DNA from 2 places in the Sporosarcina sp. NCCP-2331 genome. Region 1 is predicted to be linked to the other one. Evidence: predicted binding sites of a transcription regulator. Region 1 holds the regulator's gene; the other holds the start of a gene.
What was found. Region 1 encodes LexA, which represses DNA repair genes until DNA is damaged. Its sites were predicted from a motif close to CGAACATATGTTCG; they were not measured.

Region 1 (8,070 bases):
TATCAATATTATGTAAGTTTTTTGATGGGTCATAACCTTTTTGGACAGCCCGCTTCATGCCTCTTCGAATTTTCGCATTATGCAGTTTACGCTGATATTCTTCAACGATTGCCAGAATTTCAAGCAGCATCGTATCCATTTCATTGAGTTCTATCGTCCCGTTTGAATGATTGGATATCACGGTGGTCTGCGATTTAGCTATAACGTGCAAAATAGCCACTCTGGCGTTGCCGCGTCCAAGACGGGTTTCGTCCTGTACAAGCAATGCATCGATTTTTTCATTCTGTAGCTGATCGAGCAGAGCAAGCAGTCCGTCCCGGTCCATTTCATAACCGCTTTGCCGATCAGTAAAAATACCGGCACATTCATAGGAAAGTTCCACCGCTAATTGCTCCAGTTCTTCCTGCTGCCTCACCAGAGACTGTTCCTGCGTTTCTTTTTCTGTACTCACACGGCAATATATCACACATTTCTTGTTATTCATTTGCTCCCTCTCCCATTTCAGCCAGCCTATGATCGGGCTGTCTGTCCATCTTAACAGGCAGACGCAGCAAGTCACCGGATTTGATCTGGTCACTCTTCAGCTCATTCAAGGATTTTACTTGTTCAATCCAATGGTGAGGAGGCGTCTTGGCGTCTGCATAATTCGCTGCCAGATCCCATAATGTGTCACCATCGTCAATAACTATTTCCATATACCCTTCATCTGATGACAACTTGTCCAATTGGTAGGCCGCCACGGATAGAATAACTACTATAAGTACAATAAAAAAATAATTTTCTTTAAAGAATCTCATGCTGAATCCTCCTATTACTCTATTTTTAGAATGCATGTTCGGAATGCTTGTTCTCAATTATAAGAGAACATACGATTGGCTGTCAAGCAAAATTCGAACCTTTGTTTGATTACTAGCCGAACGCATGTTATACTATATTCAAAATACTTGTTGGATATTTCGATTTACCGGCAAACCAATTGAAGAGGTGAATGAATTGAAGAAAATTTCTAAAAGACAGGAAGAAATACTTGCTTTCATTAAAGATGAAGTCCGTTTAAAAGGATATCCGCCATCCGTAAGGGAAATCGGAGAAGCAGTCGGTCTTGCATCCAGCTCTACTGTGCACGGCCACTTGTCACGTCTGGAGAACAAAGGATTTATCCGGCGGGACCCGACGAAGCCCCGTGCGATAGAAATATTAGATCCCGAAGGCCTTGAAGAATTAAAAGGCGGGGTCATGCATGTTCCATTGATTGGTAAAGTTACTGCAGGTGCTCCGATAACTGCTATTGAAAATATAGAAGAGTACTTTCCGCTGCCGGACAGTTTCGGCTCTTCAGATGATGAAATCTTCATGCTTGAGATTGTTGGAGAGAGTATGATTGAAGCAGGCATCTTGAATGGCGACCGTGTGATTGTCAGACAGACTCATTCCGCTATGAACGGCGAAATTGTAGTAGCTATGACTGAGGAAGATGAAGCAACGGTGAAACGTTTCTTTAAAGAGAAGGACTATTTCCGTCTGCAGCCTGAAAACTCGTCTATGGAACCGATTATCGTTGACCAAGTATCGATACTCGGGAAAGTTGTCGGAGTTTATCGGATGATTCATTAAAAAAAGTGTATCGAAAACCATTATGGTTTTTGATACACTTTTTGTTTTATATCAGTTTTTGTTCCAAAAGCTGCTCAGTAGATGCCAGCACAGCAGCTTTGACATGTTCATATGTCAGTCCGCCCTGTATATAAGCGGTATAAGGCGATCTGATGGGGCCGTCAGCTGTCAGCTCGATGCTGGAACCCTGGATAAACGTGCCGGCGGCCATAATGACGTCATCCGAATAGCCCGGCATATAAGATGGTTCAGGCGCATAGTGGGCATTTATTGGAGAATTGTCCTGTATCATCCGGCAGAATGTGATCATCTGTTCCGGTGTTGAAAAGTTTACCGATTGGATGAGATCTGTGCGCTGCACGCTGTAGTGCGGTGTCGTGTCCATTCCAAACTGTTCAAAGAAAGCAGCAGTAAACAATGCGCCTTTGACTGCCTGGCTCACCACATGGGGTGCCAGGAAAAAGCCCTGATACATTTCGAGTAATGTATCCAGTGATGCTCCGGCTTCTGCGCCAAGTCCCGGAGAAGTCATTCGGTACGCACATTTTTCTACCAGTTCTTTTTTTCCTGCTATATATCCGCCGGTTCTCACTAAGCCGCCGCCCGGATTTTTAATAAGTGAACCAGCCATCAAATCGGCGCCTGCTTCCGTCGGTTCCTGCAGCTCCACAAATTCACCATAGCAATTGTCCACGAAGATGACGACATCTTCTTTTATTTTGCGTATCTCTTGAATCATTTCTCTAATTTCATGTATCCGGAATGATGGATTGCTCGAATAGCCTTTTGAGCGCTGAATTGCGACTATTTTTGTTTTGGAAGAAATCGCTTCTTCAGCTTTCTCATAATCCACTTTGCCGTCTTCTTTCAAATCGATATGCCGATATGAAATTTGGTAGTCTTCCAGTGAACCAGTATCTTTGCCGTTTCCTGAAATGATTGATTCCAGTGTATCGTACGGTTTGCCGGTGATATAGATCAATTCATCCCCCGGACGGAGTATACCGAACAAACTGATGGTAATGGCATGAGTGCCTGAAATGATTTGATTTCGGACAAGACAGTCTTCTGCCCCGAAAACATCTGCATAGACCTGTTCAAGAGTATCACGCCCGCTGTCATCGTAGCCGTAGCCTGTTGAACCGGACAGATGAAAGTCACTGACTTTATTCTGCTTGAAAGCCTGAAGCACTTTTCGCTGATTATAAAAAGCGATTTCTTCTACTTTTTTTACATAAGGTGCAATTTTCTGCTCTGCTTCGTAAGATTTCTGAAGCAGTTCTTCATTGATCGGTGCGATTTGCATAGGTAGTACCTCTTTTCATTTTGTTCAACATCTATTTTAGCAGAAGGAGCCGGGTTGCCCTACTAAAGAACATAAAAAAACAGGCATCAGCCTGTTTTACTGTTCATCTTTTAAAATAACGGGTTTTGCCGGTGCATAGGTTGATATCGCATGTTTATAGATGAGTTGCTGTTTTCCGTCTGATTCCAGCAAGACCGTATAATTGTCATAGGACTTGATCAAGCCTTTCAATTGAAAACCATTCAATAGAAAAACCGTAACAAACGTGTTGTTCTTCCGTAAAGAATTCAAAAACGTATCCTGCATATTCCCTTGTGCCATTCAATTGCCTCCCTATATCTATTACATGAATTATTCCCCACTTACTTCTTAAAACCCTTTATTATTTCACATGTTTTTCGAAAAATTTCATCCGTTGGCTGGTCGGCCTCCACCCACTCCACAGGAAGTTTATTGCGGAAATAAGTCAGCTGCCGTTTTGCATAGTTACGGGTGTTTTTTTTGACTGCTTCAATCGCCTGTTCTTTTGTCAGATGACCGTCAAAATAAGAGATCAATTCCTTATAACCGATTGCCTGGACTGACTGCGTATTTCGAATTCCGCGATTCCACAGCTCTTCCACTTCCGCAAATAGCCCCGCTTCCACCATCAAGTCTACCCGGTGATTGATGCGTTCATACAGCATTTCCCGCGGAAGATCGAGTCCGATAATAAGCTCATTGTACATCGGTTCATTTCCTTGCTGCTGCTCATGTTCTTGCTTCGTCTGTCCCGTCACTTCCAAAATCTCAAGCGCACGGATTAACCGCCTGTGATTATTCGGATGGATGATTTCTGCACTTTTAGGATCCAGTTCCGCCAGTCTGCTGTGCAGTACGGCAGATCCGAACTCCTCCAATTCATTTTCCAGTCTGGCACGCACCTCAGGATCAGCTGCCTGCTCTGTGAAGCGATAATCAAATAAAACCGCCTGAATATACATTCCGCTGCCTCCGACAATGACCGGCAGTTTCCCTCTCGACTGAATATCTGCAATCCATCCTCTTACTACCTGTTGATATTCTGCTACGGAAAAACTTTCTGTCGGCTCTTTTACATCAAAGAAATGATGAGGAATTCCCTGCATTTCAGACGGCTGGATTTTCGCGGTGCCTATATCCAGCTCCTTGTATACCTGCATTGCATCACCGTTGATAATTTCACCGTTCAGTTCTTTGGCCAATGCCGTGCTTAGGGCCGTCTTCCCTGATGCAGTCGGCCCCGCTACTGCAATTACATCAATTACTCCGTTCATGCTGTTCCATCCACCCGACTATATACTTGAATACTTCGTGCCGATTTGTCTCCTGCAGCATTTCATGACGTCCGCCTTCATACAGCTGAACCGTCACACTCTCCTGCCCGGCCTTGATAAACTGTTTCGCTGTTTTCCAAACACCTTTTCCTCCGTTGCCGACAGGATCTTCAGTACCCGATACTAATAAAATAGGCAGATCATGCGGGATGTTCTGAAGGAGTTCAGGTGATTCAATTGAATTCATGCCTTCGAGAAGCACCCGGAACAGCTGGGCAGTCGGTACAAATCCGCAGGCTTCATCCTCTACATAATCCTGCACGCTTTCTTTGTCCCTTGACAACCAGGCGAATGAAGACTCTTCAGGGAAAAGTTTAGAATAACTGCCGAATATCATGTTATTCAGAAATTCATCCGGCTCCTGATCAGACAACCTGCTCTCTCTATATTCTGACAGCAGCTTTCCTGCAAAGCCCACTGGTTTCGCGTTACTTCCTGTTCCGGATAAAACAACTTCATCCACCGCATTTCCATACAGCTGAATGAAACGTCTGACTACGAAAGAACCCATACTGTGCCCAATTATGATAATCGGCAGATCGGGTCCGTCCGCGCGATAATCTTGAAGTACTTCAAATGCGTCGTCAACCAAATGATCAAATGTCGCATTTTCTCCCAGATAGCCATATGGATGATAGTTGGCTGCAGCTGTTTTGCCATGTCCTCTTTGATCATGCACAACGACTTCATATCCATTGGAAGCCAAATAATCCATAAACTGCTCATATCGCCTTGAATGTTCCGCCAGCCCATGCACCAGATGAACCCGGGCTTTTTTCAATCCTTCAGGCTTTTTGCACTTACTGTAAATGATTGTCCCGTCACGCATCTCCATCCATTTTTCATTCACTGTGATCCACTTCCCTTCGCTACTGCAATCGCGTTTATTATAGCATGTAAATCAACGGTTTTTTTCATCGTCCATCTCATGTAATCAGACTCCGCTCTCTATAGTTCACATCACCCGCTTGAACATTTTTTCTAACTCATACGTGGTGAAATGAATTAAAACAGGACGGCCGTGCGGACAAGTATAGGGGTTATGACAGTTTCCAAGGTCTGTAAGCAGGCGTTCCATATCTGCTTGTGTCAAATAATAATTCGCTTTAATTGACCGTTTGCAGCTCATCATGATCGCGCTCTCTTCCCGCAGTTTCTCCACATCTACTTTCCGGCTCTCCAGGACCTGCTCAATCATTTCTTCAATGATAGCGGCAGCCTGTCCTTCGGGAAACCATATTGGATATTCTTTTACCGTATAGGTGGAAGGCCCGAATGCTTCTAAATAAATTCCCACCCGCTCTAGTGCATCTTTGCATTCTTCAATTTTCAATTGTTCATCTGCTGAATAATGAAAGACCATCGGCAACAACAGCTGCTGCCTTTCCTCTGCGCTTACTTGCCCGAGCTTCGTTTTGAAATATTCATATTTTATCCTCTCTTGCGCAGCGTGCTGGTCAATCAAATAAAAACCATCCTCATTTTGCGCAACGATATACGTACCGTGAATCTGTCCAACTGGAACAATTGCAGGAAAATGGCTGGATCTGGGTATTTCTGTTTGTTGTTCAGTTGGCATTTTTTGTTGTTCAGATGACACTTTTTGTTCTTCAGGCTCTTCAAATATTACTTCAGGAAAGTCCGGCTCCTGCTGAATAGCGGGCATATCTTGCTCTCTTACCGGAGTCTGTACGGTTGACTGATACGGTTGTACCGGGCCTTGAACTTCTACTTGCGGATGCCGGATTGAAGGTGTCCAGATCGTCTGCTGTTCAGACTCTGTCCTGACAGGTTTTTCTTTTTTAACGGCATCCGGAATAATCGACACACCTTGCACGGCTTCTTGTATCGCCTGTTTGATCAACGAAAATAATTCCTGCTCCTTGCTGATTCTTATATGACGCTTTGCAGGGTGCACGTTGACATCCGTCAAGATCGGGTCCGCTGTTATATTAACGACCGCAATCGGAAATCTGCCGATAGGCAAATACGTGTGCATCGCGTCGATACTAGCCTGCGTTCCCGGATAACTTTTGATCCAGCGGCCATTCATCAAAAGGGAAATATAGTTTTTAGATGCTCTGGTCATTTCAGGCAGTGTGATGAATCCATTCACTTTAAAATCTGCATCTTCTTTTTCAAACGGGATCATTTTGCGTGCTACAGATACTCCGTATATATCGGCCAGGACTCTCAGCAGATCACCTGAACCCGCTGTTCGCAGGAGCTGATGCTGATCGTGAGTCAGTGTGAATGCTATATCAGGATGGCTCAGTGCCAGCCTGTTCAGCAGATCGATCGTATGTCCAAGTTCTGTCTGTATCGTCTTCATATATTTCAGACGGGCAGGAGTATTGAAGAAAAGATGCTGCACGAGAAAATCGGTTCCTTTCCGCAGCGCGCCGGCTTCATGTTTTATGACTTTGCCGCCTTCTATTTCAACGACGGTTCCTTGTTCTTCGCCGTCCGATGTCCACAGTGTGACTTTCGAGACGGCTGCGATACTTGCCAGCGCCTCTCCCCGAAACCCTAATGTCCGGATACGGAACAGATCGTGTTCATTGGAAATTTTACTCGTTGCATGACGTTCAAAACAGCGCAGGGCGTCTTCTTCCGACATTCCTTTGCCGTTATCTGTCACTCGGATCGAAGTCAGGCCCGCCTCTTCCAGTGTGATTTCAATTTTCGTGCTGTCTGCGTCAATCGCGTTTTCCACGAGTTCTTTGACGATAGAAGCAGGACGTTCCACCACTTCACCCGCTGCAATTTTATTGGCTAACGTGTCTTCCATGATGTGAATGTGATTCATTCGATCCCGCCTTTCATTTTACAGCTAATTGCGTTTTCCATTCTGCCAGCTTCTGCATGGCCTGCATCGGTGTCATGTTCATGATGTCTGTTGCTTCAATCTCTTCAAGCAGCTGAATTTTTTCATGAGAAACAGCCGGCCCTTCGAATGAATCGAATAATGCAAGCTGTTCAGACACTGAATTCGCATCTTTCCCTGCGCTTTCTTCTTCAAAACGATACAGCAAATCTTTGGCTCGTCCAACCAGTTCTTTCGGCAGTCCCGCCAATTCCGCGACATGTATGCCGTAACTTTTATCCGCAGCACCCGGCAGAACTTTATGCAGAAATACCACTTTGCCATTCTGCTCCTTTGCCGCTACGTGAACGTTCGTGAGACGTGCAAGGACGTCTTCCAGTTTCGTCAGTTCATGGTAATGAGTGGAAAATAACGTGTTGGCCTGAATTTCTTCATGAATATGCTCCATCATCGCCTGCGCGAGCGCCATGCCGTCATAAGTAGACGTACCTCGCCCGATTTCATCAAATAATAGCAGACTTCGTGAAGAGGCATGGGCAAGCGCATACTGGGACTCCATCATTTCCATCATAAATGTACTTTGGCCGGATGCCACATCATCGGCTGCACCGATTCTCGTGAAAATTTGATCGGTAATCGGCAGCATCGCTTTTTCACAGGGGACGAAACATCCGATCTGTGCCATTACAACCGTTAAAGCGACTTGGCGCATATAGGTGCTTTTACCCGACATATTCGGCCCTGTAATCAGCAGCATATTGCTGTTTTCAGCCAGCTCACAAGAGTTCGGAATATAGAGTGAATGATTCATCATCTTTTCAACGACAGGATGTCTGCCTGTTTGAATATGGAGTGCACGGCCTTCATGGAATTCAGGTCTGACATATTGATTTTTTTCTGACACCGCAGCAAATGAAAGTAAGACATCCAGTTCACTGATCACAGAAGCGAGCCGCTGAATGCGCTGC
Region 2 (8,070 bases), on a different contig from region 1:
TTTCTTTATGAACGGGAAATCGTTCTGCATAACAGAAGAAGGGGCGGATGAACCGTTTGCAGTCTGCACGGTCGATTCGCAGGACCGCCTGATGAGCTTTGAATATATCGATCCGGACGATTTCGACGCGGGTAAGTTGAAAGTGGAGGATATGACGTCCGTTGCGGAGGCGTTTATACGCGAATTTCATCCGGACGGGCTGAAGACGTACCGGCTGCAGTCGGTGATCGATCTGGATGAGCTCTATCTGGTGGAGTATGGCATCCGGGATGAGCGGTACGGACTCGTTCTGCCGGGCATTGGATTTTCCCTGACGATTACCTCTGACGGCAAGGTCGTGCAGTTTAGTTTCAGTGAAGGGCCCGCCGATATCCGTTACCCGGAACACATCATACCGGAGGAAGAGGCGAAAGAAATCTATGCCGCACGTACTGATTTTGACCTCGAGATTCGCAAAACCGACACGGAGATATTCCACAATGGGGATAATACTTTCCGTCTCGTCTGGTCGCTGAAAGAGGCGGCGGTCGATATTCCGGCTGACGGCAGTGAACCTGACAGTGTGGCGGAAGGCAGGGAATATGAGACGCTTCCCGCACACGTTGCGCCGGTGAATACTCCGCTTCATGGGATGATCGGGATTACGGATGAGCATGTAAAGCTTGGCGAACATTCGGACGACGGTCTCCGAATTGAAAAGTGGCAGCATCTTTCATTGGAGAAACCGGATGAAATCGACTTCAGGGAAGCATACGCATCATTTATGATCACGATTCATTACGACAGCGGGGACCGTCCAGTATTCGTCTATAACGGAGAAGAGTGGACAGGAGATAATGACGCGCTCGGCGAGGAAACACTTATGTTGCGTGCATTCGATTATTTATTTGAGCTGTTTACTGAAGCGCAGAAGCATTTCCTGATGGAGAAGCTGGAAGAGGATGAAGAGTGGGATGAGCTGGTAGATTTTGTCGAGGAACTAACGGATGAGCTTGATAATTTGGAAGACGGGGAAGAATGTATGGCTGAAGATGACGAATGGGTCGACGGACCGGATGAAGCGGAAGAAGAGGAGTCGAAGGAATTTTATTTCCAGTATCATGTGAACGGCGTGCCGGTCGAAGGCCTGACGATGCACGTCTCAGTCGGCTTGTACTCCGGTCGAATTGTCTCCGCATCCATGGAATCTGCGTTAGAAATCCCTCCGGCAGACACGCTGACTGTTCCCGTGCTGACGAAACAGGAAGCGGCAGGGCAGCTGATGCAGCAGTTGAAGATGGAACTGTCGATGTCGATGGAGTTCGATGAAGACGGGCAGGTGTTCTACCGTCTGACATATTACCCATCGTTCCCCAAGACGAATGGCCATGTGCGTATGATTGATGCGGAGAATGGCACCGCATATTATATGGATGCCGGCGGTTCGGTATTTTATTGAGAGACCACTTCACGTGTTGCGTGGTGCACACTATTCACTGCATCCCGGGTTTTAGCGTCAGCATTTTATCGAACGAAAAGGCATTGAAAATTAGTCAATAAATAGATAATAAAAAAAGGAACGGGTTAGTCTTTATCAACCTGTTCCCTTTTTAATTTACATTCAAATAGACATTGTAACAAAAATATATACTTATTCTTTCACGTTTTTAACACAATGCCAGTAGGAATGGCTTCTGGATAATTGAATAGATAACGATAATAAGGAATTTTAAATCAATAATTATTTATTGATATTCGATAAATATGTTGCTACAATAAAATCAATAACAAATGAAAGAGGGGCTTTTATGAAACGTGGAACCACACTGATTTTAAAAATCGCTGTTTTTCTAATTGGAATTCCAGTTCTAACTTTTTGCCTAATGGGTTTGCCTTGGTTAATTAAAAATCCCGCAAATCCGGAGTATGCCAATATGCTATATCCTATTGTAATTATAATGTATATATCAGCGATACCATACGTTGCTGCATTGTATCAGGCATTTCGGCTCTTACGTTATATTGATAGAAACGAAGCGTTTTCAAGTATTTCTGTAAGAGCTTTAAAGAACATAAAGTACTGTGCGGTCTCCATCAGTATCTTGTATGTAATCGGCATGCCGTTCTTTTTTCTCTTGGGGGATAAAGATGACGCGCCGGGTGTCGTCCTGATCGGATTAATCATTATTTTTGCTTCAATGGTAGTTTCCGTCTTTGCTGCAGTTCTTCAAAAGCTATTAAAAGAGGCAATAGATATAAAATCTGAAAATGATTTAACAGTCTGAGGTGATTTAGATGGCAATTATAATCAATATTGACGTAATGCTGGCGAAACGGAAAATGAGTGTTACGGAACTTTCGGAGAGGGTTGGAATTACGATGGCCAACATCTCCATATTGAAAAATGGGAAGGCGAAAGCAATTCGATTATCAACATTAGAGGCGATTTGTAAGGTATTGGAATGCCAACCCGGAGATATTCTGGAATATCAAAGTGACGAAGAGAAATGAGGTGTGTGACCAGACCCAGAGACAATCAAGTTGCCTCTAAGTCATTTCACGCACAGGCACGCCGGGCGAAATTGCTGACCGGCGCGAACCGGAGGACAGATACCAACTCCTGAACAACAATACGATAATCACCAGATCCACCGCATCTCCGCCATAATACATCAACATCGCTCCTGCACGGGCTTCCTCAACAGGGACCCCATGAGGCGGATAGGCATAGAGAAATTTCGAAAGAATTCCATGCCCCGCAAGCGCCAAGATGAAAACGACCGTGCGATAGCCATAGCTGAATCGTCGCGATATCGGATCAATATACAGCATGGACACCGTAAACAAATAGCCTGCCGCGAATATATGGACATGTACGAGTATATGCAGCCATAAATGCTGGTGCATCGCCGCAAATAATCCTGTCGTATACAGCAGCCAGAGTCCGCCGATATTCAGCACAGCAGCGGTGACCGGGTGAATATAGAAACCTGCAAGCCTGCTTCTCAGCAAACGGCTTACGCGCCGTGCCTGCCGAACAGGAAGCGTCCGAAGCAAAAGCGTCACCGGTGCCCCGAGAGCCAATAAAAGCGGGCCTAGCATTCCGACGAGCAGATGCCCCGCCATATGCCAAGTGAAATTCTCATGCGACAGCACAGCGAGCGGACCGACCAGTGCACTCGCTGAAAGAACCGCGCCGGATACCCAGGAAACGATGCGCAGCCGAGACCAATTGCGCAGACGTTCCTGTCGATCGGAAAGATAGACGCCAACGAGATACAGCCCAATCGCCAGCAGTGCAGAAACCCCGAACAGCCAGTCCGTCACAATGAAAAACGAATCATGCAGCATGAGGTTTCACCTGCCCTGCACCCCGCGAATCCTGTCCCGCCGAACGTATCAGCAGAAGACCTGCTGCAATCATAATAATCGCCGATCCGTTCCATATGACATCGTACGGAACAATATCCACGTCATAGCGGATTTGATGGATACGCAGCACCTTATGCTGTATCGTTCCGTCATACAATTGGAACGCCCCGCCTCCGACCAGCTTGCCGCCCCAGAACATCTTATGCCACAGCGCATCCCGCCGGCGCAGATCCGCCACCAGATACAGCCCGCCCACCGTCGCAAACCAGCTGAACGCATGAAATAGCCCGTCCGACACCAGCCCAATCGCCACCGTCGACTTATCATAGAACTTATGCCAATGCAGCAGCTGATGAAACACTGTCTCATCCAGGAACGCCACAAACCCCAGGCCGAATAAAATTCCCGCCCATAAGTTTTTTGTTTGGAATTTCCTGCGATTCGCCCAATTTATTCCATGATTTTTTGACATCAGCCAGTCACCGCCTTCTAGATTTTCAGACTTATTATTTCCGAAAGGGGAAGAGGTTAAACAGAAAGCGAAAGGAATTATTTTACCTGGCGCATCTCGATTTCAGAGAATTACTGCTCGTGCTGAATTGCAATTTATTAGCAAAATAACTAGTTTTCTAGAGAATAAACATTGAAATATCGGGTAGATTAGGGAAAAGGAGGAATGCATAGATGAAGGCAGTTACTTTTCAGGGCGCCAAGGACATCCAAGTGAAAAAGGTGGATGCGCCGCATATCGAAAAGCCAGATGATATTGTTGTCAAAATTACTTCTACAGCCATTTGTGGATCAGATTTGCATATTTACACGGGGGCTTTGCCGGCGCATAAAGACTACGTGATCGGGCATGAACCAATGGGTATTGTCATAGAAACCGGACCCGAAGTGACGAAAGTGAAGAAGGGTGACCGCGTCATTATCCCTTTCAATATTTCATGCGGCGAATGTTTCTTCTGTCAGCATGAGCTGGAAAGTCAGTGCGACAACTCGAATCCGAATCCTGAAGTGGATACGGGCGGCTACTTCGGTTTCACGGAGCGCTACGGTAATTATCCGGGCGGCCAGGCTGAGTATCTGCGTGTGCCGTATGGAAATTTCATTCCGTTCGTCATTCCGGAAAGCTGTGAACTGCCGGATGAATCTTTGCTGTTTCTCTCTGATATTCTTCCGACGGCTTACTGGAGTGTCGAGCATGCCGGCGTGAAAAAAGGAGACACAGTTATCGTCCTCGGCTCGGGACCTGTCGGATTATTGACGCAAAAATTTGCCTGGATGAAAGGCGCGGAACGGGTTATCGCAATCGATCATGTGCCGTATCGGCTGCAGCATGCGAAGAAGACGAATAATGTGGAAATATTTAATTTCGACGAAGTAGATGAAATTGGACAGCAAATGAAAGAACTGACAAGCGGCGGTGCGGATGTTGTCATTGACTGTGTCGGCATGGACGGGAAAAAGAATGTTCTCGAAAAAGTCGGCCAGAAATTGAAAGTGCAGGGCGGAACACTGAGTGCCATCGACATCGCCTACCACTCCGTCCGGAAATTCGGCACGATTCAGCTGACGGGCGTATATGGATCGCTTTACAATATGTTCCCGCTCGGTTTCCTCTTTGAACGCAACATCAATCTGCGAATGGGGCAGGCACCGGTCGTGCACTATATGCCGACGCTGTTCGACAAAATCACGAACGGTGAAATCGACCCGACCGATATCATCACCCACGTCCTGCCGCTTGAAGAAGCTTCAAAAGCCTATGATACTTTCTATGAGCATGAAGATGAATGCATCAAAGTGATTCTAAAACCTTGAAACCACAAATCCTTTCGCCGACTATCGGAGGAGGGATTTTTTGATGGGCTTGTGGATAGTGGTGCACAGAGTGGAAGTGCAACGGAAGATTTAAAACGCACCTGTGTGTCACACGATTTGATCACTATTCGGAGTTGTGAAAAAGTCGTGTTACACATAGGCACCTAATTTACTGAACCATTTCATCACGGATTGCCAATATATCTTCTTCAGAAAGCCCTGTTACATCGGCTATATCTTCAATGGACCAATCCTTCTTCAGCATGTTCTGTACAACATGAAAACGTGCTTTCTTCTCGCCTTCCAACCGTCCTTCCAATCTGCCTTCCACTCGTTCCATGTGAAAAGCATTCGAGATGGTGGGGGAGGCATTTTCCTTATTATAGAGTTCCATGAGCTGTTCCTCCTCTCCTAAGATAGGATACATAGTTTGCGCCAGTTTTAGTTCTAAGTCCTTTGGCAATTTCAACAAGTAATCAATGAAATGGAATACAGCCTGGACCGCAGTGCGCGGATATTTCTCATTTCGGACGATGTCCCGCATCAATTTCATTTTGAATTGGTAGCGCTGCTGCTCCTGGTCTTTTGTCAAATGAAGGTACTTTGCAGCCATCACGACTTTACTGAACAACTTGTCGGATTTCTCAAGTTCCTCTTCGGAATAATCCAGGAGTTTACGAGTAGTATACGCGTATTGAAGCGTCGTTCCAAAAAATTGATAGTGGAAATCAGCAGGTGCTTTGCTTTCGTGTGGAGCTGTCATAATGGCAAGGGCGAAGATCTTTTCGCGGTAACGGTCATAAATGCGATAAAAATACTGGAACATACGGGCTGAAAAATCTTCCTGGTCGGCACCCTGAACTTCTACATGGATAAGAACCCACTGCTCTGAACCTTCTTTCATTTGCACTTTTACAATCTGATCGGCGACTCCGCGACCTTTTTTCCTATCGTTGACTAACTGAAAAAGCTCTTGCTGAAGAAAGTCAGGCGGTTTTGTAAAATCAATATGTGCATGCAGGTCAGGATTGAAAAACAGCAGAAAGTCTTCAAATAAATCTCCAATTACTTTCTTCCACAATCCATCTTGGTCAACGGCATATATTGCAGGTTGTTCCTTAACATGCATGATGACGATGTCCTCCCGCTCCTTTCATAATTTACTGACTACTTAGTTTCATTGTACTATAATCAGAACGTACGTTCAAGCGATTTCGTATAATTATCTGAAAATTGAAGTTTTTAATGAATGAGAAGAAACTTTACAGGAGAATAGATGCTATAATAAGAAAAATAATTTGAATAGAAAGAAGCGAAAAATCATGACAGCGAATGAATACGAAGAGTTCCGGGAGTTGATTTCGATAGGAGAAGAACTGAACTTTTATTATCAGGGTGAAGAATATTGGATCAGCCACACGCCGGGAAAATCCTACCTGACCAGATCGAAGGATTCTTACAGTCAGGAATTCAGCGGCCATGAGCAGCTTTTTGAGCAGGGGATGATTGACGGCAGGCTTATGGGTGAATTGTTTGAGGAGTTGGTATGGTAAGGTGAAAAAATGAGCCGGCAGGATATAGCTTCCTTTCAGCTCGTTTTTTTGTTTGATTCTACATTTCATTCAAACCGGCAAAATCACATAAATATTCGCGCCCGGCCCCTGCGTCTCGGGTTCAGTGAACGGAATCCGCCGAATCATTCCGAGTTCGATCAGCTTCCGCATCACCCGCCGGACCGTGGAATTCGATACGCCGAGTTCTTCCTCCATTTCCCTTTGTGTCAAATGTGCCGCCATATACGACCCGGAGTTCAACCGGATTAATTCGAAAACTTCCCGGTCCATCCTGTTCAGCCTCTGCCAATTTCTTCTGACGTGTTCCCTGACTGCAAACTCCATTTCTTCCCTGTTGTTGAATTCGGTATGGCCTTCCAAATAATGTAGCATATCGTCACTCCTTTTCCCTCTATATAGACAGTGGGCCGGAAAAGGATACTCGGATTGAAACTGTGCCTGTGCGTCACACAATTTGAAAAATATTCAGAATAGTTTTCGAGTTGTGTCGCACACAGGCACGATGAATTTATATTTCCCATTCCATACGGCAATCGTTTATACTGAAACAGGCGGGGCGAATATACGTTCTTTATTCGGCCGTACACTATACAGCCAGAGAGGTTTACATATGAAAGGCACTTCACATCTACTTATCGGCACGGCTGCCGGCGCTGTCGCGGGTTACGCCGCACAGCCTGACATCAGCACTGCATTGATTGGCGCAGCAGTCGGCGGGATCTCGGGTGTTGTTCCCGATCTCGACACGAACGGGCTGGCAAGCAACCGGATTACACTCAGCAAAAAAGTGAGCAAATGGCTGATGGAGTCCGCGGGTATCGTCATCCTCGCGACACTCGGCTACCGGGCGGTGACAGAGGGGCTCGACCGCGATATTTATCTGTACGGCAGCATCGGACTCCTGCTGCTCATCGTTTCGCGTCTCATCACACAGCGGCGGATGCTCACGATTACCGGTATACTCGTCATGCTGCTGGGCTTCGTCCTCGGCCAGTCCACCGGCATCCTGCTTGCCGGCAGCTATATCATATTCGCGTCATTCCTGCCGCACCGGTCGTACACGCACTCCGTTATCGGCGTCGTTTTCTACGCGTTCATACTGAAGCAGCTGGACGCGCAGTGGCCCATCGACGGCCTGGTCGCTGCGGGGCTTGCCGGCTACATCAGCCATCTGATCGCTGACATGAAGATACTTCCCGTCAACCGGCGGGGTGTTAAATGGTTTTTGCCGCTGTGGAAGCAGGAGTTTTAATTAACAATTTGATTATGTGCATGTTCCGATACAAGTTGAATAATAGGAATAGCCAATAAGAAGCGCTTA

Region 2: NCCP2331_RS16620 (RpnC/YadD family protein) is a predicted target of LexA. The motif match lies at 6,369-6,382, and genes of this name have one in related genera.

The regions. Positions count from the first base shown of each region.
Region 1 covers NZ_BRCD01000002.1:17,312-25,381, forward strand. The annotation lists gene NCCP2331_RS01275 (YneB family resolvase-like protein) at 1-484, opposite strand, end outside; gene yneA (cell division suppressor protein YneA) at 477-797, opposite strand; gene lexA (transcriptional repressor LexA) at 994-1,614, shown strand; gene NCCP2331_RS01290 (methionine gamma-lyase family protein) at 1,661-2,920, opposite strand; gene hfq (RNA chaperone Hfq) at 3,017-3,241, opposite strand; gene miaA (tRNA (adenosine(37)-N6)-dimethylallyltransferase MiaA) at 3,283-4,215, opposite strand; gene NCCP2331_RS01305 (alpha/beta hydrolase) at 4,199-5,125, opposite strand; gene mutL (DNA mismatch repair endonuclease MutL) at 5,231-7,084, opposite strand; gene mutS (DNA mismatch repair protein MutS) at 7,098-8,070, opposite strand, start outside.
Region 2 covers NZ_BRCD01000038.1:10,119-18,188, forward strand. The annotation lists gene NCCP2331_RS16590 (DUF4901 domain-containing protein) at 1-1,438, shown strand, start outside; gene NCCP2331_RS16595 (DUF2975 domain-containing protein) at 1,788-2,264, shown strand; gene NCCP2331_RS16600 (helix-turn-helix domain-containing protein) at 2,275-2,490, shown strand; gene NCCP2331_RS16605 (cytochrome c oxidase assembly protein) at 2,527-3,330, opposite strand; gene NCCP2331_RS16610 (DUF2243 domain-containing protein) at 3,320-3,826, opposite strand; gene NCCP2331_RS16615 (zinc-dependent alcohol dehydrogenase) at 4,036-5,175, shown strand; gene NCCP2331_RS16620 (RpnC/YadD family protein) at 5,345-6,304, opposite strand; gene NCCP2331_RS16625 (hypothetical protein) at 6,498-6,728, shown strand; gene NCCP2331_RS16630 (winged helix-turn-helix transcriptional regulator) at 6,798-7,121, opposite strand; gene NCCP2331_RS16635 (metal-dependent hydrolase) at 7,360-8,001, shown strand.